One region of the Oerskovia sp. Root22 genome, then DNA from elsewhere that is predicted to be linked to it. Evidence: predicted binding sites of a transcription regulator. Region 1 holds the regulator's gene; each other region holds the start of a gene.
What was found. The regulator HspR, encoded in region 1, represses chaperone genes until heat shock. The targets are predictions, from matches to a motif close to AAGTTGAGTCNNNNNGACTCAACTT.
Positions count from the first base shown of each region.

Region 1 (10,292 bases):
TGCAGGATGCCGAGGACCTTGGCGAACGCCTCGGACACCACGTCGTCCGCGTCCGAGGTCGAGTGGACGTACTGGCGCGCCACGGTACGGGCGGCAGCGGCGTGCCGCTCGTAGAGTGCACCGAACGCGGAGTGGTCGCCACCGCGCACGGCGGTGATCAGCTCGGCGTCGCTCGTCGAAGCGCCGTCCGCGTACGTCTCGACCTGGGTCATTCCCTCGCCCCTGACTGCGCCTCGTGCAGTTGAGGCTCCTCTCGCTCATAGTAGACGTCACGAACCCCAGTGTTTTCAACGTCTCACGGGCGATATGCGCTGCTTGTCCTATCCTCGCAGGGGCGATCCTCGCGAACCGCCCGGACCTCCGAGCGGATGAAACCAAAGTGCTCGGTCGGTATCGCGTCATGAGTGTCGGCCTGAGGGGTCTCATGGGTATGGACCTACGACCTGGCTACCCCCAGCCAGCCGTCGACTCGCTGCTCGCCGAGTGGCAGGCGGCGAGCATGGACTCCGTCTGGCTGCGCCCCGGCGACTGGTACCACCCTGCGGTGGAAGCGTTGGCCGAGGCGCTGACGGACGGACGCCCCACGGCCCCTGCCGCCGACCGGCTCGGTGAGGCTCGGGGGCACGTCGGCATCAGCATGGGCGAGACGATCGACGACCTCGCGTGCCTGTTCGGCGCCTGGGGCACCCAGCCCGAGCTCGACACCCTGCGCGCCCTGAGCACCGGATGGGTCCGCGGCAACGAGCCGAGCCTCCTGGTCCCGCTCACGACCGACCCGCGGTCGGGCCTGGCCACCCCCGAGTACCTCGTGCAGCGTCTGCGTGAGACGTACGGCGCGGGCGAGCGCAGCGGACGCCCCGCGTCCCGCACCCACTGCCTGCTGCTCGTGGACGTCGCGGTCGACCGGATCGACGGTTGGCAGAAGGTCGCGCGCGCGGCCGCGATGGGCAAGATCTTCACCGAGGTGTTCGGCACGGGCCATCCCGTCGCGACGCTCGGTGGGGGCGTCTACGCCGCGCTGTGCGAGCGCGGCGCGGACCTCGAGCCGGTGCGCTCCGAGCTGCGGCACCGGATCGAGCGCACCGCGCTCTCCTACGGCGTCACCGCGGTGCTCCGGCGACCTCCGCGCGTCTGGGTCGAGCCGCTCCCGACCGCTCACGCGGGAGCCGCGTCGCTCCTCCAGGCGCTCGGGCGCTGAGAGACCTTCCTCCTCGAGGCGCCGTGTCCCCGGAAACACCTCGACGCCCGTCGTCCGGCGAGGGACGAGCAGGGCGTCGAGGGGGAACGCGCGAGGGGGGACGTTGCGCGAGGGGTCGGGACTCGCTCAGCGAGGAGCGTAGGTGAGGCAGTCCGCGTGGTCGGCGCCCAGGGGGCCGGCTCCGACGCGGATCGAGGAGGCGTTGCACTCGAGCGACTCGTTGTGGGCGCACTCCCCGCGCTGGCAGGCGCCGACGTGGGCGATGACCTTCTCGAGGCCGCCCTTGGCCGTGAGCGGGATGAACGTGGCGCACTCGGCCTCGCCGCCGTGGGCGGCGATCGTCACGGCACCGGCGTGGCAGCCGTGCTCGTGGTTGTATCCGCAGCCGTCGATCGAACACTCGACGACCTGGGGCAACTCCATCAGGCTGCTCATGGGACTTCTCCTTGCTCAAGGGACAGGGGCAGATCAACCGTGCATTTCCTTCACGGTATTCCTTGATGCAGCCCTTGTATAGGAAGCAAGGCCTCACTCACTTCGGCGGAATTCCGCCAATTTTACGTCACACGAACCGCGCGTAAATGCGAAGAGATTCGCGTTCGGCCCGGCATTTCCCGCGTCGCGTCGCGGGTCTCGGCGCGGTCAGTCCCCGCGCCCGGGCCGCCAGAGGACGAGTGCCCGGGTCTCCGTGTCCTGCCCTGCGACGGTTCGTCCGGCGTCCTCCGGGCTGCCTCGCCGGACCCGTCGGCCGCGCGGGACCATGACCACGTCGCCGCTGACCCCCGCGGCGAAGACTCGCCCGCCCTCGAGCCGCGCCGAGAGCGCGTCGAGCCGGGACTCGAGCCGGTCGACCTGCTCCTCGAGCGCGAGGATGCGGCGGATCCCGGCGAGGTTGACGCCCTCCTCCTGGGAGAGCCGCTGGACCTCGAGGAGCTTCGCGACGTCGCGCTGGGAGTACCGGCGCCCGCGCCCCATGGTGCGGCGCGGGGTCACGAGCCCCAGCCGGTCGTACTGGCGCAGCGTCTGCGGGTGCATCCCGGCGAGCGCCGCCGCCTGCGAGATGGCGAGCACGGGGGCGTCGTCGTACGCGTTGAACGGCATCTGTGCCGCTGCCGCTCCGGACTCTTTCCTGACCATGCGTCCTCCTCTCACCATTCTGCTCTCGGGGGGTGGCGCTCGACGAGGCCTGCGGGGGCCTCGTCGAGCGCGGGTCCTGCTACTCCGCGGCGCGTCCGAACAGGTCCGAACGCACGTCGCTCTCGCCGTCTGTCGCTGCCGCGAGCTGCTCGACCGCTTCCTTGGCGGCCTTCGAGAGCTTCTGCGGCACGACGACCTGGATCGTGACGAGCAGGTCTCCGGTGGCCTTGGCGGTCTTGACGCCCTTGCCCTTGACGCGCAGCGTGCGTCCGGACGGCGTGCCCGCGGGGACCTTGACCTTGACGGGCTTGCCGTCGAGCGTCGGGACCTCGATGGTCGCACCGAGCGCTGCCTCGGCGAACGTCACGGGGACCGTGAGCCGCAGGTTGTGCTTGTCGTCGACCGAGAACACGGGGTGCGGCGTGACGTGCACCGTGATGACCAGGTCGCCCGGCGCTCCGCCCGCGACGCCCGGACGCCCCTTGCCACGCAGGCGGATCTTCTGGCCGTCGCGCACACCGGCAGGGATGCGGGCCGTGACGGTGCGGCCTTCGGTCGAGACGGTGACGGTCGCGCCCTCGACGGCGGGCCGGAAGCCGAGCGTCGCGGACGAGTGCACGTCGGCACCGGCCTGCGGCCTTGCCGCGTTGGGACGGAACCCGGTCTGGGCTCCCCCGCCGCCGAACATCGACCCGAGGATGTCCTCGAAGCCTCCGCCTCCGCCGGTCTGCGTGGAGTACCGCACGCGGCCTCCCCCGCCACCGCCGCCGCCGAACATGCCGCCGAAGATGTCCTCGAACCCTCCGGCCCCGCCGGCCGGTCCACCGGCTCCTGCGGAGAAGCGGGCGCCCCCGCCGGCCATGGCACGGATCGCGTCGTACTGCTGGCGCTGCTCGGCGTCGGAGAGGACCGCGTAGGCCTCGCCGATCTCCTTGAACTTCGCCTCGGCCTTGGCGTCACCCTGGTTCTGGTCGGGGTGGTAGGTGCGGGCCAGCTTGCGGTACGCCTTCTTGATCGCGGCGTCGTCGGCATCCTTGGGGACGCCGAGCGCGGCGTAGAAGTCCTTCTCGATCCAGTCCTGACCGGTCAAGGCGCCTCCTCTCGTGGTGTCACCGGCCGCGGGCCGGTGGTCGTCTGCTCTCTGAAGTCTTGGTGTTCGTTCAGTCGTTCGCTCGTTCTGTCGTTCTGTCGTGCGTCAGGTCCCGGGGACCTGCTCTCCCGGCCTGCCCGACGGCGGAGCGTCACCTTCGCGTGGAAGGTGCGCTCCGTCGTCGGGCAACCGGGAACGTGGGTGCCCGGCCCCGGAGGACCGGGCGCCCACGACCGTCCTACTCCGGTCCGACGACCGAGACGCGCGCGGCGCGCACGACCTTCTCGCCGATCCGGTAGCCCGGCTCGATGACCATGTTGACCGTGGCCGACGTGGCCTGCGGGTCCACCTGGTGCATGAGCGCCTCGTGGACGTTCGGGTCGAACTCCTCGCCCACGACGCCGTACCGCTCGATGCCGAACTTTGCGAGGCTCGCGTCGAGCTTGTCGGAGATCGCGACGAACGGTCCGTCGAGCTCGCCGTGCTGGCGGGCCCGGTCGATGTCGTCGAGGACCGGCAGGAGCGCGGCCAGGACGTCCTCGACGCCCTTGACGCGCGCGGCCTCCTGGTCACGCAGCGACCGGTTGCGGTAGTTGGTGAAGCTGGCCCGCTCACGCTGGAGGGCGTCGAGGTGGGCAGCTGCCTCGGACTGCGCAGCCAGCAGCGCTGCGTCGTCCCCGGCCTCACCGGTGGGCTCGAAGTCGAGCCCCGCCAGCGGGTCGTTCTCGGCGTCGTCACCTGCCGAGCCGGCCCCCTCGGGGGCAGCCTCCTTGGGCTGCCCCTCCGGGGTCACCTTGCGCTTGTCGGTGAAGTGGAAGGGCTGGTCCTCGGAGCCGAGCTCCTCGGGGCCCTGGGCGTCGCTCGTCACTTCTTGTCGTCCTCGTCCACGATCTCCGCGTCGACGATGTCCTCGTCGGGCGCGAACGGAGCACCGGCGGCCGCAGCGGCGTCGGCGTCAGCCGCGCCCTGGTTGCCCGCGGCCTGCTCCTGCTCCGCCGCGGCGTAGAGCGCCTCGCCGATCTTCTGGCTCGAGGCCAGGAGCTTCTCGTGGGCCGACTTCACGGCCTCCGCGTCGGTGCCCTCGAGCGCCGTCTTGACCGACGCGATGTCGGCCTCGACCTCGGTGACGACCTCAGCGGGGAGCTTCTCCTTGTTCTCCGCGACGAGCTTCTCGGTCGAGTACACGAACGCCTCGGCCTGGTTGCGGTTCTCCGCCTCCTCGCGACGCTTCTTGTCCTCGGCCGCGTGCTCCTCGGCCTCCTTGACCATGCGGTCGATGTCCTCCTTCGGCAGCGCGGAGCCACCGGTGATGGTCATCTTCTGCTCCTTGCCGGTGCCGCGGTCCTTGGCGCCGACGTGGACGATGCCGTTCGCGTCGATGTCGAAGGTGACCTCGATCTGCGGCAGGCCGCGCGGGGCCGGGGCGATGCCCGTGAGCTCGAACGTGCCCAGCGGCTTGTTGTCTCGGGCGAACTCGCGCTCACCCTGGAAGACCTGGATCAGCACCGACGGCTGGTTGTCCTCGGCGGTCGAGAAGACCTCGCTGCGCTTGGTCGGGATGGCCGTGTTGCGCTCGATGAGCTTGGTCATCACGCCACCCTTGGTCTCGATGCCCAGGGACAGCGGGGTGACGTCGATCAGGAGGACGTCCTTGCGCTCGCCCTTGATGACACCGGCCTGCAGCGCGGCACCGACGGCCACGACCTCGTCCGGGTTGACGCTCTTGTTGGGCTCCTTGCCGCCCGTGAGCTCCTTGACGACCTCGGTCACGGCGGGCATGCGGGTGGAACCACCCACGAGCACGATGTGGTCGATGTCGTTGACCGAGATGCCGGCGTCACGGATGACGGCGTGGAACGGCGCCTTGGTCCGGTCGATGAGGTCCTGCGTCATCTGCTGGAACTGAGCGCGCGTGAGCTTCTCGTCCAGGTGGATGGGGCCGTTCTCGCTCATCGAGAGGTACTGCATGGAGATGTTGGTGCTCGTCGCGGACGAGAGCTCCTTCTTCGCCTGCTCGGCAGCCTCACGCAGACGCTGGAGCGCGATCTTGTCCTTGGACAGGTCGACGCCCGAGCTGTTCTTCACCTGCTGGATGAGGTGCTCGACGATGCGGTTGTCCCAGTCGTCGCCACCGAGGCGGTTGTCGCCCGAGGTCGCGCGCACCTGGATGGTCGAGAAGTCGTCCTCGTCCTTGCCCACCTCGAGGAGGGAGACGTCGAACGTTCCACCACCGAGGTCGAAGACGAGGATGAGCTCGTCCTCCTTGCCCTTCTCCAGGCCGTAGGCCAGAGCGGCGGCGGTGGGCTCGTTGACGATGCGCAGGACGTTGAGGCCCGCGATCTGCCCGGCGTCCTTGGTCGCCTGGCGCTCAGCGTCGTTGAAGTACGCCGGGACCGTGATGACCGCGTCCGTGACGGGCTCGCCCAGGTACTCCTCGGCGTCGCGCTTCAGCTTGCCGAGCACGCGCGCCGAGATCTCCTGCGCGCTGTACTTCTTGTCGTCGATCTCGACCGACCAGTCGGTGCCCATGTGGCGCTTGACCGACGTGATGGTGCGGTCGACGTTGGTGACCGCCTGACGCTTGGCGATCTCGCCGACGAGGACCTCGCCGGTCTTCGAGAACGCGACGACCGACGGGGTCGTGCGAGCGCCCTCGGCGTTCGCGATGACGGTGGGCTCCCCACCCTCGAGGACGGCAACCACCGAGTTGGTGGTGCCCAGGTCGATTCCGACCGCTCGTGCCATGTTCGTGCCTCCGTTGTGTTGCTGTGTGCTGCTACGTGTGTGTCGTTCGATCGGCAGCCCGTGGCGGTTCACTGCCCGACGGCGCGTCGTGGCGCGCTCGCCCGGACCTTCCCCTGCCCGGTGATGGGTGTCGCCACCCGGCTGCCGGTTGAGTCGTCCTCACTCAAGTTATGCCGGTCCGTGCCGCTGCGCAAGCGGCGGGGGCGTGAACTTGAGTCCACTAGGCTCAACCTTGGCCTGGAGGGGAGTATTCCCAGGGTCGAACGGCTCGTCCAGGAGGCGACGCAGATCGTGTCGCACGCGAACGACCACGGCGAGAGGTGGTCACCGTGGTCGTTCGAGGGGGCCGGTCGCCTGGAGCCGCTCATCCCCTCGCTCGCGGCGCCCGCCCCTGGCTCAGGCCAGCTCGACGGCGTCAGCCTGCGGTCCCCGGTCGCTCTGGCGCACCTTGTACCGGACCCGGTCGCCCTCCTCCAGGACCTCGTCACCCCGCACGACCGACACGTGCACGAACAGGTCCAGGCCCCCGTCATCGGGGGTGATGAAACCGAAACCACGCTCCTCGTCGTAGCGCGCAACCGTGCCCTCGCCGCCGCGCACGGGTCCGCCGGATGCGGCGGGACGGCCCGGCCGTCCGCGGTCCATGCCGCCGTGCCCGCCCCCGGAGCCGCGTGCGAGCTGCACGTTGCGGGCGTTCGGCCCCTTGTCGCCGTCGACGACGTCATACGTCACGCGGTCGCCCTCGGAGAGCTCGGTCAGCCCCGAGCCGAGCGCCTTGACGTGGACGAAGACGTCGTCGCCTCCCGAGTCGGGAGCGATGAACCCGAAGCCCTTGATGTCGTCGTACCAGGACACCGTGCCGTCCGCGCCGTCTGACGCGGGCCGTGCGGCCTCGGCCCTGAGCGGGAGCAGGTGGTCGGCCTGCGGCCCCTTCTCCCCGTCGACGACGAGGAACGCCACACGCTGCCCCTCCGAGATCACACCGCCCCCGACGATCGCCGAGCTGTGCACGAAGATCTCGGTGCGGTCGTCGTCGGGCGTGACGAACCCGTATCCCTTGGTCGGCTCGTACCAGTTGACGGTACCGAGCACGCCCATGGGCGCATCTGCGGCGCGGTCGCCCGTGACACGGACGCGGCGCGCCTGGGGCCCACGGTCCCCCTCGCCCATCTCGAACTCGACGGTCTGCCCCTCACGGAGCAGCCTCGGTCCGTCGTCACCGACGATCTCGGACGCATGCACGAACAGGTCTTCGGCCTCGTTCCCGAGGTCGATGAAGCCAAAGCCTCGGTCGGCGTCGAACCATCGGACTGTTCCCTGGGGCACTTGGGGCTCCTCTATCTCGGCAGACATTGCTGTCACCTATTGTCCCCCCGGACGGAACCGCCGACCGTTGGGTTCCTTGACCCTCGACCCGGTCGAGGCACGAACGTGCGGCCATGGCTACGACCGACGCACCACCGCGCCCCTCCCCCGATCGACCTGCACCACTGACGGGCTCGTGGACCGGTCGTGCCTCGGTGGTCTGGCGGCTCACCCTCGGCCTGCCACCTCCGCGACAACCCGCGTGAGCTCCGACCAGAGCGGGGCGAAGCTCCCGACCCAGGGCGCAGGCATCCCTCCTGAGGCGCGTTGCGCCTCGACCTCGGCCCAGCTGACCCACGCGGCGTCGTCGACCTCGGCCGGGTCGAGGACCAGCCGCGGGCGACCGAGCACGGCCGCGACGTAGACGTCGAGGAACGCAGTGGGCAGCAGCCCCCTGCCCACCCGCGTGAGGGACTCGCCGTCGATCACGAGCCCCGTCTCCTCGCGCACCTCGCGCACGGCCGCCTGAGCGCCGGTCTCGCCCGCGAGCACGCTGCCGCCGGGGATCTCCCACGCAAACGGAAAGGTCTTGGTCGCGGCGCGACGTGTCAGCAGGACCAGGCCGTCGGACCGGACGACGCACGTCGCCACCATGAGGTGGAAGCGGCCCAGGGGCCATCCCGGGTCGCTTCGGCGGTGCACCTCCCCGGCGGGACTGCCCTGGTCGTCGAGCAGGTCCCACGTCTCTGCGTCAGCCATCCACGCATCCTCGCAGCGGCACTCCAGACCTTCCCGACGGCGGATCTCGCTGTTGCGCTACGGTTCCCGCAGCTGCCGGTTCGAGCGAGGAGAAGACGACATGGCTCCAGGTCTGCGACGGGGCGTCCTCGTCCTGTGCTGGCTCGCGATCGTCGTGGGAGCACTGTTGTTCGCCGCGGGTGCCTACACCGGCTACGTCGAGGGCGTCGCCGCGGACGAGGGGCACACCGTCGGTCGCCTGATGCCCGCGGAGGTAGCGGCGTTCGTGCTCGGGCCAGTCCTGACGATCGCGGGCGTAGCTGTCGTGGCGGCCCTGCACCGCTCGGGTGCGAAAGCCACCGACGCGCCCTGACAGCCAGCCGCGGCGAGGGTGCGGCTACCGCCCCTGCGTCGCCAGGTCGAGCACCTGCTCCACTGTCGCCGCATAGACCTCGGAGGTCTCGGTCAGGAGTCCGTTGAACCAGTCCGTCGCGATCCGGAACACCAGTGCGCGCACGAGGTGCTGGGCGAAGCCCTCCCCCGGGTCGATCGTCCCGAGGAGAGACAGCGGCGCTCCCTCGAAGCAGACCGCGTCGACGGCGACGATCGCCACCGAGTACCGCACGGGCCGCCAGTAGAGCGTGAGGTCGATGACCGCAGGCGGCAGGCTGTCGGCGAACAGCACGTTGCCCGTGAGGTCGCCGTGGACGATCGTCGACCGTTCGGCGACCACCCGCCGGGCCGCGAGCAGCGCAGGGAGGTGCGGGACGTCGTCGGGCACCTCCACCGCGTCCTCGCCCCAGGCGAGGCGGTCCGCACGAGCCCAGGCGTGCGTCCGCTCGTCGAGGAACGACGGCCGCTCCGCGCCGTCGAACGCCTCCGCGAACCGCCACGCCACGTCGGCGATCCGGGCCCACCGTCCCGCGACGTGCTCGCCCTGGAGCACCGGGAACGCGGTCCAGCCGTCGACGACGAGCTCGCCCGTCCGGCTCGGAGCAGGCAGGCTCAGCCGCAGGTCGTCGCAGACGGCCGGCGCATGGCGCCGCAGCCAGTCGAGCTCGGCCGGGAGCACGTCGAGCGGCTTGAGCACCAGGTCGCCCGCGCGCCACGCGGCGCCCCGCCCGCCGTCGAGCTTCACCGCGGGGCCGACGGCGCCGAAAGCCTCCAGGACCTCTCTTGGTGGCTGCACCGGACGACCCTACCCAGGAGCCGGCTGCGCGACGAGCATGCGGTTGTCGTGGGTCGAGCATGCGGTTGTCGTCGAGAACCCGCCGGATCACGACGGCAACCGCATGCTCGGCACCGAACGCCGCCACCGCCCACCGCCGCGTCGGCCGACGCGACCACTCCCGACGCGCGAGTCGCCCGGTCTGCACGTAATGTCCGGTGACGCCCACGCGCCGACCCAGGTCGTCGCGTGCCGACCACCGCTGGAGGCCCTGTGCACCCGTTCGTCCACCGCTACGAGCTCGACACCTCTCGGCCGACCGGCCGCGAGGTCGCCCGCGACCTGGCCCTCCGGGCGTTCCTTCCCGGCGCCGCGCTGTGGCTCGCCGTCGTGGGTCTGGGGTTCCTCATCAAGGGCCCGCTCGAGAACCTGCCGGGAGAGGCCGGGATCAACGAGAACCTCGTGACCTGGCGGACCCCCTTCCTCGACACGGTCACGGAGATGCTGTCCGCGATCGGGACGACCGAGTTCATCATCGGCGCCTGCGTGCTCGCGGTCGCCCTGATCTGGTGGCGCACGCGGCAGTGGTGGTTCGCCCTGGTCCCCGCGCTCGCGGTGTCTCTGCAGGCCCTGGTCTTCCTGACGTCCTCGCTCGTCGTGGGCCGCTCGCGCCCCGAGGTCGAGATGCTCGACCACGCCCCGCCCACCTCGAGCTTCCCGAGCGGCCACACGGGGGCCTCCACGGCCTTCTACCTCACGCTCGCGCTCCTCGCGCAGCGCGTGCAGAACCCGGCGCTCCGGGTCGTGCTCACGGTCCTCGCGGTGCTCGTCCCGTTCGCGGTCGGCTTCGCCCGGCTGTACCGCGGCATGCACTCGCTGACCGACGTCCTCGCCGGGTTCGTCAACGGCGT
Region 1 is NZ_LMIL01000001.1:478,822-489,113, forward strand. It holds gene ASE15_RS21720 (sigma-70 family RNA polymerase sigma factor) at 1-212, opposite strand, end outside; gene ASE15_RS01985 (hypothetical protein) at 431-1,198, shown strand; gene ASE15_RS01990 (DUF1540 domain-containing protein) at 1,325-1,633, opposite strand; gene ASE15_RS01995 (heat shock protein transcriptional repressor HspR) at 1,841-2,335, opposite strand; gene ASE15_RS02000 (DnaJ C-terminal domain-containing protein) at 2,415-3,425, opposite strand; gene grpE (nucleotide exchange factor GrpE) at 3,664-4,293, opposite strand; gene dnaK (molecular chaperone DnaK) at 4,290-6,170, opposite strand; gene ASE15_RS21725 (cold-shock protein) at 6,567-7,496, opposite strand; gene ASE15_RS02020 (NUDIX domain-containing protein) at 7,704-8,234, opposite strand; gene ASE15_RS02025 (hypothetical protein) at 8,335-8,586, shown strand; gene ASE15_RS02030 (TIGR02569 family protein) at 8,611-9,402, opposite strand; gene ASE15_RS02035 (phosphatase PAP2 family protein) at 9,631-10,292, shown strand, end outside.

Region 2 (10,292 bases), on a different contig from region 1:
GCGCTCGTCGTGGGCAGCGTCGTGACCTCGCTCCTGACGCTCTACGCGATCGTCAAGGCATGGAACAAGGCGTTCTGGCAGACGGCACCAGTCGAGCTTCCGTCGACGGGCACCCCGCGCGGCATGGTCGGGCCCACGACGGCGCTCGTCGCGTTCGGTCTGGCCCTCACGTTCGCCGCGGGCCCCCTCTACTCGTACGCCGAGCGCGCTGCAGGGAATCTCATGCAGCCCTCGACGTACGTCGACGCGGTGTTCCCCGACGACTCGGGGCGTGGGCAGGGAGTGTCGAGCGACCTCGTCGAGGAAGAGCAGCAGGGAGGTGAGGACTCATGAGCCTGCACCGTCGGAGAGGACCGCTCGCGGGCGGCTGGTTCGGCCGGCTCACCGCGCAGTGGCGGACCGTTGCCTGGCTGACGGTCGTGTGGGTCATGCTCTGGGGCGACCTCTCGTGGGGCAACCTCATCGCGGGCGTGATCATCGCGAGCCTGCTCATCACCTTCATGCCGCTGCCGTCGATCGCGACGAGCGGGACGGTCCGTCCTTGGCCCCTGCTCGTGCTGGTCTCCCGGTTCGTCGCCGACCTCGTGGTCGCCTCGTTCCAGGTGAGCATGCAGGCCTTCCGCTTCCACCACACCCCGCACGGGGCCGTGGTCGGTGTCAGGCTCCGCAACCCCTCGGACATCTACATGACCATCACGGCCGAGCTCAGCTCGCTCGTGCCCGGATCGCTCGTCATCGAGGCGCACCGGCTCACGGGCATGCTCTACCTGCACGTGCTCGACCTCGACGCCGCGGGCGGCGCCGACAAGGTCCGCCAGGACACGCTCGACCTCGAGGCGCGGGTGCTGCGCGCGTTCGCGTCCAACGAGGAGCTCAAGGCCGCCGGGCTGTACCACCACCCGGGTGAGCCGTCCGTGCCCGCGGGAGCGGCGCCGTCGGGCACGCGCGGGGCGGGCGACGCTGCCGACGACGCTGCACGCCGGACCGATCGACGTACCGACCGACGGGAGGGGAAGCGATGATCGTCGTCGTCCTGATCTGCGCCGTGCTCCTCGCATCGGCCGCGACGCTCGCCGTCGTGCGTGCCGAGAAGGGGCCGTCGATGCTCGACCGCACCATCGCGCTCGACGTCTTCACGACCACGCTCGTCGGCACCATCGCGCTCGAAGCCGCCTGGTCGCGGCGCACCGAGACCATCCCGATCCTCGTCGTGCTCTCGCTCGTGGGCTTCGTCGGGTCCGTGACCATCGCGCGCTTCGCGTCGGTCGAGCCCGAGGGCGAACGACGCATCAAGACCCGCGAGGAGATCGCGGCCGAGGAGGCCGAGCGGCTCGCGGCCGAGGACGACGAACGCGACATGGCTGCCGACCCCGAGCACGGCGCGGAGCACGAGCCCGACGACCTCGCGGAGGCGGAGCCCGCCGCCGCCCCCGAGGTCGACGGCACGACCGGACCCGAGGAGGCACGCTCATGAGCTGGACCGTGGTGGCCGACGTCCTGGCCGCGATCTTCCTGCTGTGCGGGGCGTTCCTCGCGTTCGCCGCGGGCGTGGGCGTCGTGCGGTTCCCGGACCTGCTCGCACGCATGCACGCCGCGACCAAGCCCCAGGTGCTGGGCCTGATCCTCGTGCTCATCGCGCTCGCGCTGCGGATCCGCAGCTGGTCCGCCGTGGGCATGCTCGTGCTCGTCGTGATCTTCCAGCTCATGACGTCGCCCGTCGCGGCGCACATGGTCGGGCGCGCGGGCTACCGGACCGGGAAGGTGCGTCCGGACCTGCTGGTGCTCGACGACCTCACGGCCGACCAGGAGGCCGCAGACCGGGAGAAGGTCGAGGCCGACCGCGACGCGGCGCAGGCCGCGACCGACGCCGAGGGGGACGGCCGGCCCGTCGAGGGGGACGGGGACACCCGCCGAGGGTGACCTGTCCCCGCGCGCCCCGCCGGGTCCGGTGATAGACCCGCTACATGACCTCGTCGTCCCAGCCGCCCTCGACCACCCCCGTCGCCGACAGCCCCCGGGTCGTCAAGACCGAGGAGCACGCCGAGAGCGCGCTCACGGTGATCGTCGCGTTCGGCGCGAACCTGCTCATCGCGGTGGCCAAGTCGGGCGCCGCGGTGATCACGGGCTCGGCCTCGATGGTCGCGGAGGCCGTGCACTCGTGGGCCGACACGGGCAACGAGGTGTTCCTCCTGCTCGCGAACAAGCGGTCGCGCAAGCCCGCGGACCACGACCACCCGCTGGGGTTCGGGCGCGAGGCGTACGTGTGGTCCATGTTCGCGGCGCTCGGGCTGTTCGCGGTGGGCGCGGGGGTCTCGATCACGCACGGCATCCAGGAGCTCGTGCACCCTGAGCCGGCCGACGACTTCGGGATCGCGTACGCGGTGCTCGGCGTCGCGTTCGTGCTCGAGGGGGTCTCGTTCCTGCAGGCGAACCGGCAGGCGCGCAAGGGGGCGAAGGCGGCCGAGCGAGACCTGCTCCAGCACGTCCTGGTCACGTCCGACCCGACGCTGCGGGCCGTGTTCGCGGAGGACGCCGCGGCGCTCATGGGGCTCGTGGTCGCGTTCGTGGGCATCTTCCTCCACCAGGTCACGGGGTCGCCCGTCCCGGACGCGATCGGCTCGATCGTCGTCGGCCTGATCCTCGGGGTCATCTCGTGGATCCTCATCGACCGCAACCGGCGCTTCCTCGTGGGCGAGCCCGCGGGGGCCGCGACGCGCGACGCCGCGCTGCGCGAGCTGCTGGCCGACCCCGAGGTCGACCGGGTGACCTACCTGCGTCTCGAGTACGTGGGTCCGCGCTCGCTCTACCTGGTCGCGAGCGTCGACCTCGTGGGGGACGACGACGAGCACGTGGTCGCCGAGCGCATCGACGCGCTCGAGCGTCGGGCGACCGCTGCGCCCGTGATCGCGGGGGCCGTGATCTCGGTGTCCCCGGCGAGCGAGCGGTCGCTCGTGCCGTCGGACGAGCCGGGCCGGCGCGACCTCGCCTGATCCTCGGCTAGGTCCGGCCCGGTGCGGGTTCCAGGTCTACCTCGTCGTCGCGGATGACGACCTGCTGTTCTGGGCACACAGGCCCGGAGACCACCACGACCTGCCCCGAGGAGAGCTCGATCGTGATGTCGCCCGGCGTGCAGCCGTAGTCGAGCAGGACCGCTCCCTCGCTGGAGGCGACCTCGAACTCCTCGTCCCCGGTCGAGACCGTCACGTCCCCTGCGCTCGAGTTGTAGAAGCCCAGGTCGCCCGCAGGCGCGCAGGCGGTCAAGGTCGCCGTGAACGTCAGGACGAGGAACCCGCTGCGGAACCCGCTGCGCGCCGCTCGTGTCCGCCCACTCATCCCACTCATCGAGTCCCCCTGCTCACCATCGACCTGCTCACCATCGACCGACCGGGGACGAGGCGCGACATCAGCCGGCACGAGGAGCGCGCATCCGGGCGGCCGCGCATCAGCCGGGCAGCCGCGTGTCGAGCCAGCCGAACACCTCGTCGAGGAACGCGCTGCGCGCCGGCTCGGGGGACAGGACCAGGTCGTGCGCGCCGCCCTCGATCTCCACGAGCGTCACGTCGTCGCCGAGCCCGGGGGCGCGGTCCTTGATGTGCTGGACGTCCAGGACGCTGTCCGTGGTGATGACCTCGGGGTGCCAGCCCTTGTTCGGGCCGGACCGTGTCGAGGTCAGGACGAGCACGGGGCACCCGATGTGCAGCCCGCGCGCGATCTGCGCGTGCCCGCGGCGGATCTCGCGCAGCCAGCCGGCCCGGACGGGGAAGCCCTCGTGGGGCTTCCAGCCCAGCTCGTAGTCCCACTCGCCTCCGGTGCCGGCGTGCAGCGCCTGCCCGTAGGCGTCGTCGAGCGACCCGACCTTCAGGCGAGGGGCGAAGCGCCCGACGACGTCGATCACCCGGGTGGAGACCACGCGGTCGAACCAGCTCGAGTTGAGGTCGAACCACGGGCTGTTGAGGACGAGCGCGGCGATCCTGCCCGGTCGCGCGTTGGCCCACAGGCTGGTGACGAGACCGCCCGTCGAGTGCCCCACGACGACGAGCTCGTCGTGGCCCTCGGCACGGATCGTGGCGGCCGCGGCGTCGAGGTCCTGGGCGTAGACGCTCAGGTCGTCGACCATGTTGGGGTCCTTGCCCGCCTCGGTCCACTGCGCGAGCGAGCGGCCGTAGCCCCGCAGGTCGATCGCGTAGAACGCGTAGCCGTGGTCCTCGAAAGCATCCCCGAGGTGGGCCTGGAAGAAGTAGTCGACGAACCCGTGGACGTACAGCACGGCCCGACGGCGGCGCTCGCCTCCCGCGGGAGGCGTCGCCTTGCGGACGAGCGTCGCGGTGTCGCCGTCGGGGAGGTCGAGCGTGCGGGCGACCCACTCGGGGCCGAGGACGTCCTGGTGCCAGCCGTTCGTCATGGTGCAGCCCTTCGCCCGCGTACTCGGGCGGTATCGCGGTGCCGCCATTGTGCCCCTTGCGGGGTGCCCTGTCAGGACGAGCGAGGAGGCGTGCCTCGCTCGTCCTGAAGCCCCTTCCGAGAGGGCTGCCCTCGGTCGGTACGACCGGGTTCGCGCGGTCGCTCCCGCCTCGCGAGCGGGAGCTTCCCGCCCTGCTCGCCGGACGGGAGCCGCGGATCAGGCGGGTGGTGCGGGGCTCGCGGGCGGAGCCGGAGGAGCAGCAGGCGCCGCGGGCGGTGCCGGGCGGAGGTCCTCGCGCAGGCGTGTGGTCTCGTCGAGCTCGGAGTCGTCGGCCTGCTCGGTCCAGGGCTCGGTGACCTCGGCCGTCCAGGTCTGCGCGGGCTGCGGGTGGGCAGCCGGCGGTGCGTACTGCGCCGGCGCCTCCGGCTGTGCGACCGGTGCGACCGGTGCGGCCGGCGGGACCGCGGAGGCGGGCGCGTCGGGAACCTGCGGGGCCGGCGCGCGCGGCGGTGCGAACTGCTGCCCGGCTGCCGGCGCAGGCGGTCCGGGCGGGGCCGGCGGGGTCTCCTGCGGTGCGTACTGGTCGACCGGGACGGCCTGGGCCCCGGCCTCGACCGCGTGCGGAGGCTGCGCCGGGTACGACGGCTGCCCGGGGTACGGAGGCTGTGCCGGGTACCCCTCGACGGGGGCGCCGTGCCCGTACGGCTGGGCGACGGGTGCCTTGCGGGGGCGCAGGAGCAGCCAGGTGACGAGCCCGATGACGACGAGCCCGAGGAGCACGATCACCACGATCGCGACGAGTGCGAGGTTCACAGGGCACCCCCGGTGGCGAGGTCGGAGGAGAGCTGGTCTCCCGGGTGGGCCGGTGCCGTCGTGCGGTCGCCGCGGTCCGGTGCGAGGGTGGCGGAAGGTTCGAGCCGTCGTGTAGTCACGCCCCCAGCATCCCGTGGATCACGGGACGAGAAAAGGGGAACCACCGGCTGGTACGGCAGCCGTCAGACACAGTTGCCGACATGACGGACAGACTTGAGTGGAATACGCTCAAGTTTGGTCGCGTTGATCCAGGTAGACCCAGACCCCAGAAGTACCGGAGACCCCATGGACACCAAGTTCACCACCATGTCCCAGCAGGCCATCGGCGAGGCCATCCAGACCGCCTCGGCCGCCGGCAACCCCCAGCTCGAACCCGTCCACCTCCTTGCCGCACTGCTCACGCAGGAGGGCGGCGTCGCCGTCGGGCTCCTCGACGCCGTGGGCGCGAACGCCCAGGCCATCGGCCAGAAGGTGCGCGCGGCGCTCGTCTCGCTGCCCACCGCGAGCGGATCGGCCGTCGCGCAGCCGACGGCGTCGCGCGCGACGTCGACCGCCCTCGACCTGGCCTCGAAGGAGGCCCAGGGCATGGGGGACGAGTACGTCTCGACAGAGCACCTGCTCATCGGCATCGCCGCAGGTTCCTCGCCCGCCGCGCAGATCCTCACGGACGCCGGGGCGAGCGCCGACGCGCTGCGCTCGGCCCTGCCCGCGGTCCGCGGCTCGGGCCGCGTCACGAGCCCCAACCCCGAGGGCACCTACAAGGCCCTCGAGCAGTACGGCCAGGACCTCACCGCGGCCGCGGCCGAGGGCAAGCTCGACCCCGTGATCGGGCGCGACTCGGAGATCCGGCGCGTCGTGCAGGTCCTGTCCCGGCGCACCAAGAACAACCCTGTCCTGATCGGTGACCCCGGCGTCGGCAAGACGGCCGTGGTCGAGGGGCTGGCCCAGCGCATCGTCGCGGGCGACGTCCCCGACTCGCTCAAGGGCAAGAAGCTCATCTCGCTCGACCTCGCGGCCATGGTCGCGGGCGCCAAGTACCGCGGTGAGTTCGAGGAGCGGCTCAAGGCCGTCCTGGAGGAGATCAAGTCCTCCGACGGCGAGGTCGTGACCTTCATCGACGAGCTCCACACCGTGGTCGGTGCGGGCGCGGGCGGAGAGGGCGCCATGGATGCGGGCAACATGCTCAAGCCCATGCTCGCCCGCGGCGAGCTGCGCCTGGTCGGTGCGACGACCCTCGACGAGTACCGCGAGCACATCGAGAAGGACCCGGCCCTCGAGCGCCGCTTCCAGCAGGTCTTCGTGGGCGAGCCCTCGGTCGAGGACACCGTCGCGATCCTGCGCGGGCTCAAGGAGCGCTACGAGGCGCACCACAAGGTGACCATCGCCGACTCGGCGCTCGTGGCTGCCGCCGCGCTCTCGGACCGCTACATCACGGGCCGCAAGCTCCCCGACAAGGCGATCGACCTGGTCGACGAGGCCGCGTCGCGCCTGCGCATGGAGCTCGACTCGTCGCCCATCGAGATCGACGTGCTCCAGCGCGCCGTCACGCGCCTCGAGATGGAGGAGGTCGTGCTCTCCGAGTCCGACGACCCCGCCTCGCGCGAGCGCCTCGAGAAGCTGCGTGCCGACCTGGCCGACCGCCGCGAGGAGCTGTCTGCGCTGACCGCGCGCTGGGACGCCGAGAAGGCGGGCCACAACCGCGTCGGCGACCTGCGCGCCAAGCTCGACGAGCTGCGCGTCCAGGTCGAGCGGGCCATCCGCGAGGGCGACCTCGAGACCGCAGGGCGCATCCAGTACGGCGAGATCCCGCAGCTCCAGGAGCAGCTCCAGGCGGCCGAGCAGGAGGAGGCGTCGATCGACAGCGACGAGTCCGCCACGGCGCCGCCCCAGGCGCCGATGATCGCCGACAAGGTCGGTGCGGACGAGATCGCCGAGGTCGTGTCCGCGTGGACCGGCATCCCCGCGGGCCGCATGCTCCAGGGCGAGTCCGAGAAGCTCCTCCACATGGAGGACGTGATCGGCAAGCGCCTGATCGGGCAGAAGGCTGCGGTCGCCGCGGTGTCGGACGCCGTACGACGTTCCCGCGCAGGCGTCGCCGACCCCGACCGCCCCACGGGCTCGTTCCTGTTCCTCGGCCCCACGGGCGTCGGCAAGACCGAGCTCGCGAAGGCGCTCGCGGACTTCCTGTTCGACGACGAGCGCGCCATGGTGCGCATCGACATGTCGGAGTACAGCGAGAAGCACAGCGTCTCGCGCCTGGTCGGTGCCCCTCCGGGGTACGTCGGCTACGAGGAGGGCGGCCAGCTCACCGAGGCCGTGCGGCGCAGGCCGTACTCGGTCGTGCTGCTCGACGAGGTCGAGAAGGCGCACCCCGAGGTGTTCGACATCCTGCTCCAGGTGCTCGACGACGGTCGCCTGACCGACGGCCAGGGCCGCACGGTCGACTTCCGCAACGTCATCCTGGTGCTGACGTCGAACCTGGGCTCGCAGTTCCTCGTGGACCCGCTGCTCGACGACGCGGCCAAGCGTGAGGGCGTCATGTCGGCAGTGCGGGCGAGCTTCAAGCCCGAGTTCATCAACCGGCTCGACGACGTCGTGATCTTCGACCCGCTCAACCTCGACGAGCTGGGACGGATCGTGGACATCGCGGTCGACCGGCTCGGCGAGCGGCTCGCGGACCGTCGTCTGACGCTCGAGGTCACGGCCGGGGCACGCGAGTGGCTCGCGCTCGAGGGCTTCGACCCCGCATATGGAGCACGCCCGCTGCGCCGCCTGGTGCAGCGCGAGATCGGCGACCGCCTCGCGCGCAAGCTGCTCGCGGGCGAGATCGCGGACGGCGACACGATCGTGGTCGACCGCTCGCAGGTCGAGGGCGAAGGGCTCGAGCTCCGCGTCCAGCAGTGACGCCCCGGTGAGGTGCGTGCCGTCGGGCAGGGGGATCCTCCTGCCCGACGGCGTCGCTCGCCTCGTGCGTGGAAGGCCCGGTCCCCTGAGGGGGCCGGGCCTTCGTGCGTGCACAGCCTGGTCTCGCTCCCACGGAACGGGCATACTGGACGATCAGCCCACGTTCCCTCGACGGAAGGTCATTCGTGCTGCCGGACTCTCCCGTGCCCGACCACCTTCCGCAGACCCGCGCCGCCCGCCGCCGTGCCGAGGAGATCGCGTCCTCGCCGTCGCGCGCGGCCAGGCGTCGGCGCCGTGCCGAGGCCGTCCGGCACGCACGCCCCGGCGCCGAGGTGCGTCGCGCGAGCGCGCTGCCTCAGGTCATGGTGGTCACGCTCGGCCTCGTGGGCGGTCTGCTCGCGGTCCCGGCCGTCCAGGAGCTCGACGGCGAGGGGCCGGGCCTCGAACCGATCGGAGCACGCTGGGACGCCGCGCTCGGGCGGGACGCCGACCGCGCCAGCCGGAGCGACGGCCCCCGCGGAGCGGTCCTCGCCGAGGCGGACCCCGCTGCGCAGGCGCCTGTGGCGCCGACGGTCGAGCGACCGGGTGGGCAGGGATCCGGGGCTCCGCCGGAGACGACCCCCGCCCCCGACCCCGCGCCGACCACCGAGGCCGCGCCCGAGGCGCCCGCCCCGACCGGCCCGCCGCAGCTCGGCGCGACCGGACCCGAGGTCCAGGCGATCCAGGAGCGGCTGCAGGTGCACGGGGCCACGGTCCTGGCCGACGGCGAGTTCGGTGCGGGGACCGACCATGCTCTGCGCACGTTCCAGGCGGCACAAGGCCTCGAGCCCGACGGCGTGGCCGGTGCGGCGACCCGGGCCGCGCTGCTCGCCGACCCCACCACCTCGACGGGCGGAGCCGGCTCGACCGGGGGAGCGCCGTCGTCGGGCACCGGGGACATGGCCGCGGTGCTGAGCCTCGTCAACGCGCAGCGCACGGCCGCGAGCTGCCCGGCCCTGCGGGCCGACGACCAGCTCGCCCGCGCCGCGACCCTGCACGCGCAGGACATGGTCGACCAGGGGTACTTCAGCCACACGAGCCTCGACGGGCGGACGTTCGGCGACCGCGTGACCGCTCAGGGGTACGCGCGACCCGGCGGTGAGAACATCGCCGCGGGCCAGCAGACCGCCCAGGCCGTGGTCGACGCGTGGATGGCGTCCGAGGGGCACCGTGCGAACATCCTCAACTGCGACTTCACCGCGATGGGGATCGGGCGCGTGGGCAACACCTGGGTGCAGGTCTTCGGGTACTGAGGACGCCCGGAAGGTCCGAGGTGTCCGCTTGCCGGGCGAGCCGGCGCGCGCCGCGACATACTCAGGTGTGAACCCGTCCCACGAAGCAACGCCCGAGCCCGCCGCCCAGCAACGTCTCGACCACGCACCGCTCCGTTCCGCGGTCATCGTCAACCCGAACCGGGTCGAGGGGCTCGACGAGCTCCGCCGGACCATCGAGGCCCAGCTCGCCGACGCGGGCTGGCCCGCCCCCGCCTGGCTCGAGACGACCGCCGAGGACCCCGGCACCGGCCAGGCCCGGCAGGCCGTCGAGGGCGGCGCCGAGGTCGTGTTCGTGAGCGGCGGCGACGGCACCGTGCGCGCCTGCATCGAAGGGCTCGTGGGGACCGAGGCGGCGCTCGCGGTCCTGCCCGGCGGCACGGGCAACCTCCTCGCGACCAACCTCGGTATCCCGCCCAGCCCGGAGGACGGCATCCGCCTCGCGCTCGACCGCGGGCGCCGCGCCGTCGACATCGGCGAGGTCGACGGGCAGGCGTTCGCCGTCATGGCAGGCATGGGGCTCGACGCCGCGATGATGGAGGACGCGCCGACGGCGCTCAAGGCCAAGGCTGGTGCGCTCGCGTACGTCGTCTCCGCGTTCAAGCACCTCGCCGACGACGAGATGAAGGTCGAGGTGCGCGTCGACGACCGGCCGGTGCTGCGCCGTCGGGCACGCAGCGTGCTCGTCGGGAACGTCGGCAAGCTCCAGGCGGGCGTCAACCTGCTGCCCGACGCGGTGCCCGACAACGGGCAGATGGACGTCGCGATCCTCGCGCCCCGCAACCTGGGCCACTGGGTCCAGCTCCTCGTCGGAGTGCTGCGAGGGCGCAAGCGCGTCCCCAACATGGAGGTGCTGCGCGGGT
Region 2 is NZ_LMIL01000011.1:373,025-383,316, forward strand. It holds gene ASE15_RS17030 (Na+/H+ antiporter subunit D) at 1-333, shown strand, start outside; gene ASE15_RS17035 (Na+/H+ antiporter subunit E) at 330-1,022, shown strand; gene ASE15_RS20485 (monovalent cation/H+ antiporter complex subunit F) at 1,019-1,474, shown strand; gene mnhG (monovalent cation/H(+) antiporter subunit G) at 1,471-1,920, shown strand; gene ASE15_RS17050 (cation diffusion facilitator family transporter) at 1,965-2,990, shown strand; gene ASE15_RS17055 (hypothetical protein) at 2,998-3,342, opposite strand; gene ASE15_RS17060 (alpha/beta hydrolase) at 3,443-4,402, opposite strand; gene ASE15_RS17065 (hypothetical protein) at 4,619-5,215, opposite strand; gene clpB (ATP-dependent chaperone ClpB) at 5,501-8,119, shown strand; gene ASE15_RS17075 (CAP domain-containing protein) at 8,323-9,411, shown strand; gene ASE15_RS17080 (diacylglycerol kinase family protein) at 9,479-10,292, shown strand, end outside.
Region 2: a site for HspR is predicted at 5,426-5,450, ahead of clpB (ATP-dependent chaperone ClpB). Genes of this name have one in related genera too.

Region 3 (10,292 bases), on a different contig from region 1:
AACGAGGTGTAGGAGGCGGGCCGACGGGAGTCGGTCAGCGCGGTCGCGGCGTCCTCGGGGTCGGAGCCCGCGACGGCGTCGAGCGCGATGGCCGCGTCGGTCACGGTGCGGGTCATGGGGCCGCCCGTGTCCTGGGACAGCGCGAGCGGGACGATCCCGTCGCGGCTCGTGAGCCCCACGGTCGAGCGCACGCCCACGAGCGCGTTCCACGACGAGGGGATGCGGATCGAGCCGCCCGTGTCCGTGCCGAGCCCGATCACCGCGAAGTTGGCGGCGATCGACGCCCCGGACCCACCGCTCGACCCGCCCGAGGTCTTGCCGGGCGCGTACGGGTTGGTCGTGGTGCCGCCCAGCGAGCTGTCGGTCGTGGTGCTGACCGCGAACTCGTAGAGGTTGGCCTTGGCGAGGATCACGGCACCGTCGGCCCGCAGGTTCTCGATCATCTGGGCGTCCGACGACGTCTGGTTCGCCCGGAGGCACGTGCACCCGGCCGTGGTCGGCATGTCGACGGTGTTGTAGTTGTCCTTCGCGATCACGGGGATGCCGTGCAGCATGCTGCGCGGGCCGCCCGCGGCGCGTTCCTTGTCGAGCTCGGCCGCGATCTCGAGCGCGTGCGGGTTGACCGTGATGATCGAGTTGATCTGGTCGTCGTACGCCTCGATCCGGTCGAGGTACATCTGCGTGAGCTCGACCGCGGTCAGCTCGCCCGAGGCCATGGCCTTCTGGATGTCCACCGTGCTCGCCTCGAGGAGCGTGAAGGCGCCGTCGTCGTAGAGCATGCGCTGGGACAGGGCCGCGACGTCGGTCACGTCGATCGTGCCGCTGCCGTCGAGGTCGGCGGCCGCGACGTCGGACCAGCCGGCGTCGGTGCTCGTTGTCCCGACCGCCGCGACGAGCAGCGACAGGTCGTCGGTGTCGACCGCGCCGTCGCCCGTCAGGTCGGCCTCGGTGTAGAAGGGCGCCCCGAACGCGAGCCCGGTCGAGGCCTGGTCGGCGGGAGCGCCGACGGCGGTGGTCGCGGTCAGGCCCACGGTGATCGGTGCGACGAGCGCGACCAGGGCGACGGGAGCGGCGGCGAGGAGGCGCCGTCGTCGTGCGTGCGTGTTCACGGAGTTGTCCCTTCCGAGTGCGCCGAGGGCAGGGCGAGGCACGCCGACGGCGGCGGTTGATCTGGGGAGGGCGCGCACCCCCGTGCGCCCACAGCGAGGCTGCCACCCGCGTGTTTCGGCGTGGTGTCGCGGCAGTTTCGACCGCTGCGCGGTCACTCAGAACCGTGTCTCGTCTACTGCCCGACCATGGTCGGCGTCCTACGAGTAGAGGCTCGCGCGGAATCCGGGGTAGGGATCCACGGTCTCGGCAGCGGACCTGCGGACGGCGACCACGGCGTCGAGTGCCGGCCCGGCGACGTAGTGCCGCCCCTTGGTGCTACCGACGGCGCGCAGCAGTGCGACGTCGGTCAGCAGCTTGAGGTCGCGGCTCGCCGTGCGCTCGTCGATCTGGGCTTCACGCACGTACGGCCCTCGCCGGACCCGCATGCCGAGTGCCGCCGAGTAGAGGACGTCGAGCGATCGATCCGGGAGCCGCTGGCTCGCCCCGAGATCGTCGAGCATGCTCCAGACTCTTGAGGCGCGCGATACGCGGTCGAGGACGGCCTGTGCCTGGAGATGGTGCGCGCGCAACGAGAACGTCACCCAGGTGGAGGCATCGTGGCCCGGGCTCCAGGTGCCGTTACTGGATCGCGCCAGGACACGGTAGTAGTCCTCGGTGTTCGCCCCGAGCCACTCCTCGATGCTCGACAGCTCGGGAGCACTCAGGCCTGCTCGGGTCAGTACCAGCGTCTGCAGAGCGCGAGCCATGCGGCCGTTGCCGTCGCGGAAGGGATGGATCATGACCAGGTTGAGATGCGCCATCGCACCGCTGACGAACGGATCGAGGTCCGGATGGTCGGCGGTCCATCTCATGAGCTCGTCGACGAGTTCTGCAACGAGGTCGGCGTCAGGCCCGGCGTAGAGGTGACGGCCGGTCGTCTCGTCCGAGACAAAGATCTCCCCGCGGCGGTACTGACCGGGGCTCTTGTCGAGAGCGTGGGACAAGAGCATGTAGTGCATGGAACGGAGGATCGATGCGTCGAGCGTGAAGTTCTCGTCGCCGGCGGTCGCCAGGATGAACCCGAGCGCCTGGCGATAGCCGGCGATCTCACGGAACGTCTGGACGTCAGCGCTGATCGGTTCGTCGCCCTCGATCGCGGCGTCGGCGTCGTCGAGGGCGACGTTGTACCCCTCGATGCTGTTCGACCCTTGGATCGCCCGTGCGACGGCCGTCCTACGAAGCCTCCCTACCCACCGCCGGGGCGTGCGGATCTGATCGGCGAGCGCACTGCGCATCGTCGAGAGCTCGCCGAGGACGCGTTCGTCGTCGGCAGTCAGTACGGGGAGGGGGTAGAGCATGACCCAATGTCCTTAATCTAGAGACACACGGTCTCACGCAACACGCCGTGTCGCAAGAATTGAGACATCGAGACATCCTGTTCACGCTTGTGCGCGCAGCGCCCGACGGCGTCGCCTCGCCTCCTCGGCGCGACCCTCCGCGGCCTCGAGGTCGGCGTCCACGCCGGCCAGCTCTTCCTCGGCCGCGGCGAGCGCCGCGCGCGCCTCGTCGAGCGCGCGGTGCGCGTCGTCGCGCTCGGCGGTCAGCCGGGCGATCTGCTCGTCCAGCGCGGCCAGGCGCGCATCCAGGGGCCCGACGGCGTCGCTCGCCTCCCGCACGGAGTCGGCGGCCTGGTCGCGGCGACCTTCGAGCCGGTCGATGTCCGCGGCCGCCTCGGCGACCATGCGCTCGGCGGAGTCCAGGGCGGTATCCGATCCCGGGTGCTCGCCGTCGGACGACGCGTCGGCGGGCGCCTCGACGTGAGGCTCCCCGGCGCGTCCCGGCGGCTCCGCAGCCGCAGGACGCCGCGCACCGGAACCCCTCCGGGCCTCGCGCTCGGCGCTCAACGACACGACGTCGGCCGTCTCGCCGCTCTCGTCGACGATCCCGAACCCGACGTACTGGAGCGCCTGCGTGAGTCGCCCGGCTCGGACGAGCGCCCCGGCGTCGCGGTCCATGACCGCCGCGGTGAGGGTCTCGCCGAGCCGGCGCGCCGCCTCGCCCGACACCGACCTGCCGCCCACGCCTGCCGACGACACCTCGGCGACCAGGGCGTCGACCTGGCGTCGGCGCTCGCGGTCGAGCTCGGTGAGCCGCGCGCGGTCACGGTCCTCGGTCGCGGCGCGCAGCTCGTCGCCGAGCGCCACGAGGTCGTCGATCGCCTGCCCGTGCGCGCGGGCGACCTGGTTGACGACCCACGCCGCGACGGTCGGCTTGGCCAGCCCGCGCAGCCGGGCCGCGCCCACGGAGTCGCCCGCCGCGGTGGCCTGCTTGGCAGCGACGTTCCTGGCCGCGACGAACTCGTCGAGAGGCAGCGCGAACAGGTGATCGACCGCCTGCTCGCCGCTCGCCGCGGGGTCCTCGCTCATCGGTCCAGCGTCGCACCGTTCCTCAGGCCGTGCCGAGCATGCGGTTGTCGTCCAGGATCAGGCCGGATCGGACGATAACCGCATGCTCGTGGAACGACAACCGCATGCTCGGCACCTCCGATAGTCTCCGGAGTCGAGCGCACCGGGCACACGGCCCGGGAGCGCGGATCGCCGCCGACCCAGGGGAGCCCGTGGACAAGGACCTATCGCTCGGCTCGACCGCGGCCTCGGCACCGGACGTCGCAGCCGACCCGGCCCCCACCGACACCGACGCCTCGCCAGACCCAGCCACCGCCTCCGCTGCACCCGCCGACCCGACCGGAGCGCCGCCGTCGGGCCTCGCGGACACCCCCGCGAAGCCCGGGCTCGACGACCTGGTCGCGGGCTGGGTGGGCCGCGCCCTGGACGTCTATCCGCGCCCGGGCCTGCCGCTCACCGCGCACTGGGACGCCTCGGCAGCGGGCCTCGTGCGCCAGGTCCCGTACGTTCCGCGCTTCGCGACCAAGCCCCTCGAGCTGCTCGACCGGTTCGGGGCCGTGCACGTGGGCCCGCGGGAGGTCGGGTTCGACGGCGACGCGGTCGACTGGGACCGTGTGATCGAGCTGCGCACGCACCCCGCCTGGTCGAGCCTGTCGGCTGACGCGCTCGAGGCGAACTTCGCGCAGTACCTGAGCGTGATCCCGCGCCTGCCGGGGCGCGGCTGGGTCCTGGGCAAGGTCTCGGAGCTGCTCGTGTCGCTGTACCTGGCGGTCGTGCCCCTGCCCGACGACGTCGCGCGCCTCCTCGAGGTCGGCGACACCTCGGACGACGACACCGAGGAGGGGCCCGAGGAGGTCGCGGAACGCGACCTGTTCACCCGGCGGACCGTGACCGAGATCGTCTACAAGCGTCGCTTCGGCGAGGGCGAGCGGCAGGCGTGCACGACGTCCGTCCTGCTGCAGCTCGCGTTCCCCGAGTCGACCGACGCCATACTGGCGCTCGCGGCCGAGCGGGGGGTGCGGGTCGTGCACGTCCCGGTCGACGAGGGCGAGATGGGCGCGACGATCAAGCGCGCCGCGTCGTGGCGGTCGGCCGCGCTGGGGCTGCGGGAACGCTTCGCACGCGCAGAGGGCCCGACGGCGTAGGTCGCCCGGGCGGCGATCGTCTCCGGGGCGACGGGGGAGGGGAGACGCGGCGGTCCGTGCCGTCACGCGGTCCGGTTCCCGCGCGCGGTCTACGCTCCGAGGGGACCGCGTGGTGGGCGAGGGCCGGCCGCACGGCGAGGGCGCGCCGGGACGAGCGCCGGCGGCACGACACGAGGCGAGGCAGCACATGGCACGCAGGACCATCGTCATCACCGGGGCGAGCGACGGGATCGGCGCGGCCGCGGCCCGGCAGCTCGCGGCGGACGGGCACCGGGTGGTGGTCGTCGGGCGCTCGCCCGAGAAGACCGCCGCGGTGGCCGGGGAGGTCGGGGCTGACTTCTTCGTGGCCGACTTCGCGCGCCTGGCCGAGGTGCGGGCGCTCGCCGCCGACCTGCGCGAGCGCTACGAGAGGATCGACGTCCTCGCGAACAACGCGGGCGGCATCATGGCCGACCGCCAGGTCTCCGAGGACGGCCACGAGCTGACGTTCCAGGTGAACTACCTGGCGCCGTTCCTCCTCACCACGCTGCTGCTCGACCGCTTGGAGGAGAGCCACGCGAGCGTCATCAGCACGAGCAGCGCCGCGCACCGCCTGTTCAGCGACTTCCACCTCGACGACCTCGAGGCCGAGCGGTCGTACGCGCCCAACGCCGCGTACGGGAACGCCAAGCTCGCGGTCAACCTGTTCACGCGCGAGCTCGACCGCCGGTACCGCGCGTCGGGGATCTCGGCCGCGGCCTTCCACCCGGGCGTGGTCGCGACGAACTTCGCGGCCACGTCGACGAGCGGTATGCGGGTCATGTACCAGACCGTGCTGAGCCGCTTCCTCACGTCGTCGGCCAAGGGGGCCGACACCCTGGTCTGGCTCGCGACGACGACCCCGGGCGTCGACTGGGAGCCGGGGAACTACTACGTCAAGCGCAAGATCGCGACGACCCACCCGCTCGTGGGCGACGCGCGGCTCGCGGCCGAGCTCTGGGACCGGAGCGTGGAGATGGTGGCCGGGGCCGACGAGCCGGGGACGGCGGCCTGACGGAGGCGGCCTCTGGGCTCTGGACCTCGGCGGATCGGGCCTCACCCCTTCGGTGCCGACCATGCGGTTGTCGTCGGTTTCGTCCGCGTTATGAACGCCCACCGCATGCTCGAGTGACGCCGACCGCATGCTCGTGAGCGCCGCGCGTCCCCGGACAGCACGACGGGCCCGGTGCTCTCGCAACCGGGCCCGTCGATCTCACCGCGCCGCAGGCCGAAGGGGGGTGACCTGCGACGGGGAGGCTGGGAGGACCGTCAGGACGCCGAGGTCGTGACCTCGATGCGCTGCGGCGTCGTGCCGGCGTAGACGCCGGCGACGGTGACGGTCAGGACGCCTGCGTCGTACCGGGCGCTGATCGCGTCCGCGCTGGTGGCCTGGGGGAGCGTCACGACGCGGTGGAACGCGCCGTAGCGGACCTCGCGGACACGGCGGCCCTCGGTCTCCTCGGCCCGCTCGTCCTTGCGCTCGCCGCGCACGACGAGCTTGCGGCCCTCGACCTCGACCGTGACGTCCTGCGCGGGGTCGATGCCCGGCAGGTCGAAGCGGGCGACGAGGTCGTCGCCGTCCTGGAAGACGTCGGCGTGGGCCGGGACGCCCGCCACGGGTCGGGCGGTGAGCAGGTCGCGCAGGGCGCGGTCGAAGGTGGGGGCGGGGGTGGTCAGGGTGGTCGTCATGGTGACTCCTTCAGTCGTGATGGAACCTCTGACGGATACAACTTGAGTCACCCACGCTCAATTCCGGAACCGCGTTCGCCCTGGACGAACGACCGCGCCCGTGGGGCGGGGCTCGGCCTACTCGCAGCCCACCCCGTCGCCGTCGCGGTCCAGCTTCTTGCTGTACCCGGGCTCGCCGACGCGGATCGGTGCCTTGCCCGCCGCTCGGACCGCGTCGCAGTTCGCGTACGAGACGTTGCCGCCGCCCCCGCCGACGATTCCCGCCGGGGCGTCCTGCGTCGTCTCCTTCGGGGTGCTGGACGAGGTCCCCGAGCGACCTGCTGCCGCACTCCGGGCCTGGAGGTCGGCCTCGGCGGTGGCGACCGCGCTCTCCCGGCCTTCCACCACGGTCAGGCGAGACTGCAGGTCGGTCTCCGCGGCCGCTGCAGCGGACTCGCGGGTCACGAGCTCGGCCTCCTTGGTCCCCACGGCACCCTCCCGCTCGGTCACCGTCGCCTGGGCCGCGGTGAGGTCCTCCTGAGACGTGAGGAGCTCCGCCTTGTCCTCCTCGACGCGGGCTCGCTCCGCCTGCACCTCTTCGAGCGTGGTCTCGGCGGCGGCGAGCTGCGCACCCGCTCGGCCCTTGCCGAGGAGGAGGCCGAGGACCAGGAACGCGAGGCACAGGAAGGCGATGAGCACGATGCGCCGGGTGCGGTTGTCCTGACGAGCGCCGGTGGTCGGGCCGACGCTCGAGAGTCCCGCGAGCGGCAGGAGCATCGTCTCCTCGCGCGGCTCGGTCACCGTGTCGTCGATCCACATCGGCCACCCGGCAGGAGGTGCCGGCCAGCTGGGATCGGGTTCCCAGGTCGAGTCGGGGATCCATCCGGCGGGCGGGACGGGCCAGCCGGGAGGCGGGTTGAAACGAGCGCTCATGGCACTGCTCCTCGTCGAGGTGGCACACGCGCGGTGGCGGTGCCGAGCACGGCCGTCCATCGGCCGACTACCCCGGAGGGTAGGGGAGCGGCTGCGGCGGGGCAGCATCCGCAGCCGGGTGAAATCCGCCGCGGACGCTGCCGCGTGCTCAGGCCTGGGGTGCTCCCAGGACCGCGACCAGGAAGTCGCCGCCCTCGGTGAACTGCCGCAGGTCCCACGTCGACAGCGTGAGCTGAACCTCGAGCCCGGCCTCGGCGGCGTCGGAGAAGAAGGCGTCGAACGCGTAGCCGCGCCCCGCGCCGAACCCGACGACGGCCCGCCCGCCCGGTGCCAGGTGGGCCCGGAAACGGCGCAGCACCTCGACCTCGGTCCCCGGCGCCAGGAACGTCACGACGTTCCCGGCGCACACGATCAGGTCGAACGGTTCGTCGACCCCCATCGTGGGCAGGTCGAGCTCGGCGATGTCCGCGACGAGCCACGTCGAGCCGGGATGGTCTGTCTCGGCGGCCTCGATGAGGACGGGATCGACGTCGACCCCCACGACCGTGTGCCCGCGCGCCGCGAGCTCGGCGCCCACGCGACCCGGGCCACAGCCGGCGTCGAGGATCCGGGCCCCGCGCGGGAGCATGGCGTCGACGAGCCGCGCCTCGCCCGCGAGGTCCGCGCCCTGCGCAGCCATCGCGCGGAAACGCTCGACGTACCACGTCGAGTGCGCGGGATTCATGGCGGTCTTCTGCTCCCAGCGCGTGGGGTTGGCCTTGCTCACCGGTGCTCCTCGGGGTCGGGCGGGGGTGTGATGGGTCGGACGGGCCGTGCGGGTGGAGAGGTCGGGCAGGTCTGGCGGTCCGGTCGGGTCGGCGGGCGCGTCCAGGGCCGGCGGGACGGTCCGACGAATCAGCTGACTGGCTGGCTGACTGACCGGCTGGCCGGCTGACCGGCCGACCTGGCGCGAGCCTCGACCGTACCTCTGCGGCGACCGCTGTCGGCAGCGGTCCAGGTCCGGGGCGACGGGGTCTCAGCGGCCGGGACCGACGGCGCCGGCCGGACAGGAACGACCCGCTGCCCACGCCGCCCGGCCCCGCTGCCGGCTTTCTGGACCGACGACCCGCCGACCACGAGGTTCCGTGCAGTCGAGCACGAGGTTGAGTTCGCCAACAGCTCCATAACGACCGCAACCTCGTTCTCGGCACGCACCACCCGGCACCACCGAGCCCTCGGCACCAGCCGCCGTACCAAATCAGGATCACCAGCCCCGCACCGACCCGGAAAGGAACCCCTACGGCTCCACGTCGTCGTGCAGCACCACGCGCGACAGCTCGATCCGGTCCCCGCGCTTCCAGTAGTGCAGCCTGCGGGCCGACGCACGCTTGCTCTGGAGTGAGGCCCGCCAGCACGTCGCGCCGTCCTCGCGCACGATCGCGGGGCTGCTGCCGCCCTCGTTGACGCGCAGCGGGTGCAGCTCGCGGCCTGCGATGTGCTCGGCGTCCCCGGTCAGCACCTCGACCACGACGTCGACGACCTTGGCCCGCGAGACGCCTTCGATCGTCGCGAGCGACGGCAGGAACCTGTCCCCGAGCGCGTACGGCGCGAGCGGCTTGCTCGCCTTCTCGGCAGCCGGGACGCGCCGGACCCATGCGAGCTGGACCTCGAACCGGAACTGCTCGACAGGGTCGAGGAAGACCGCGCCGTCGTCGGGGGCCGGGCCGCCGTGGCTCGCGGCCTTCTCGGCCTTCTTGAGCTGCTGCCGGCTGAGGTCGGCCTTGCGGTACCGGGTGCGGAAGTTCTCGGCCCGGGTGAGGGCCTCGGCCAGGTCCCGGTCGAGCTCGGCCGCACGCAACCGCAGCCCGCCGAGCTCGACCGCGGTCGCCTGCGCGGACGCGCGCAGCAGCCCGACCTCGGCGGTCGCCGCAGCGAGGTCCGCCTCGAGCGTGCGGGCGCGGGTGCGGCTCGCCTCGAGCGCGAGGCTCATGTCGCGCAGCGCTCCCCGGGAGGGCGCAGCGGGGGCGTCGCGTCGCGGCGCGTTGGCGATCAGGTCCAGCGGGGTCCGACGGCGCAGCCCGCCCTCGGCGCTAGGCCCCGGCTCGGCGGTGCCCTGCTCGGCATCGGTGAGCACCTCGGTGGGCGCCTCCGTGAGCATCTCCGTGGGCGGCCCCTCGACCGATCCCGCCTCGGGGGGCAGCTCGGGCAGGCGCAGCGGCGGCAGCACGGGCAGCGACCGGGGCGGGGCCGGGCGGCTGAGGTCCGGGAGCACGAGCCACGGCGGGCCGCCGTCGAGCAGGCTCGGGGCGGGCACCGGTGCGTCGTCGCTGTCGGAGTCGTCGTCGACGTCGTCGAGCCGCAGCCGCCACGGCGCGGTCGACACGACGCGCGCGAGCACGACCTCACCCATGGTGAAGAGGTCGGTCAGCTCGTCGGCGGGGTTCCCGGTCACGTCGTCGCGCGGCACGACGACCTCGAGCCCGGGGACGAGCCGCAGGTGCACGGTCGCGGGGGCGACCGCGGTCACGTCGGCGAGCACCACCTGCCCGACGGCGTACCCGCCCAGGTGCGTGTCCTCGCCCGGTGACGTGGCGCCGTCGGGCACGAGGAGCGCACCGCGCACGTCCAGCCGGCGGCTCTCCCGGTCCAGCGTCCCTGCGACCCGCTGCCCGACGACCAGCAGCCGCGCGAGCGAGACCCCCGGGACGGTGAGCTCCTCGGCGATGCTCGCGAGCGAGTCGTCGTCGAGGGTCACGAACGCGCGCGGCCCGAGGATGGACCGGACCGTGCCCTCGACGAGGGGCGCGTCGGGGTCGTGCGACGTCCCGAGCAGTCCCGCACTGAGGGCCGCGGTCAGGGTGTCGTGCGTGAGGTGGTCGTGCAGGCGCCGTGCGTCGGCGTCCGAGTAGGCGAAGCGCAGCTTGCTGCGCCGCGGCAGGCCGACCCACTCGTGGTCGACCGGGTAGACGCGCGCAGCCCCGCCGTAGACCTGCGTCGAGGGGGGCATCACGGCCGAGAACGCCCATGAGGCGTCGCCCGTGGGCAGGACGACGAC
Region 3 is NZ_LMIL01000011.1:189,137-199,428, forward strand. It holds gene ASE15_RS16315 (amidase family protein) at 1-1,109, opposite strand, end outside; gene ASE15_RS16320 (Fic family protein) at 1,308-2,447, opposite strand; gene ASE15_RS16325 (hypothetical protein) at 2,529-3,515, opposite strand; gene ASE15_RS16330 (hypothetical protein) at 3,707-4,639, shown strand; gene ASE15_RS16335 (SDR family NAD(P)-dependent oxidoreductase) at 4,827-5,672, shown strand; gene ASE15_RS16340 (Hsp20/alpha crystallin family protein) at 5,927-6,346, opposite strand; gene ASE15_RS20940 (excalibur calcium-binding domain-containing protein) at 6,464-7,258, opposite strand; gene ASE15_RS16350 (bifunctional 2-polyprenyl-6-hydroxyphenol methylase/3-demethylubiquinol 3-O-methyltransferase UbiG) at 7,407-7,982, opposite strand; gene ASE15_RS16355 (hypothetical protein) at 8,535-10,292, opposite strand, start outside.
Region 3: a site for HspR is predicted at 6,386-6,410, ahead of ASE15_RS16340 (Hsp20/alpha crystallin family protein). Genes of this name have one in related genera too.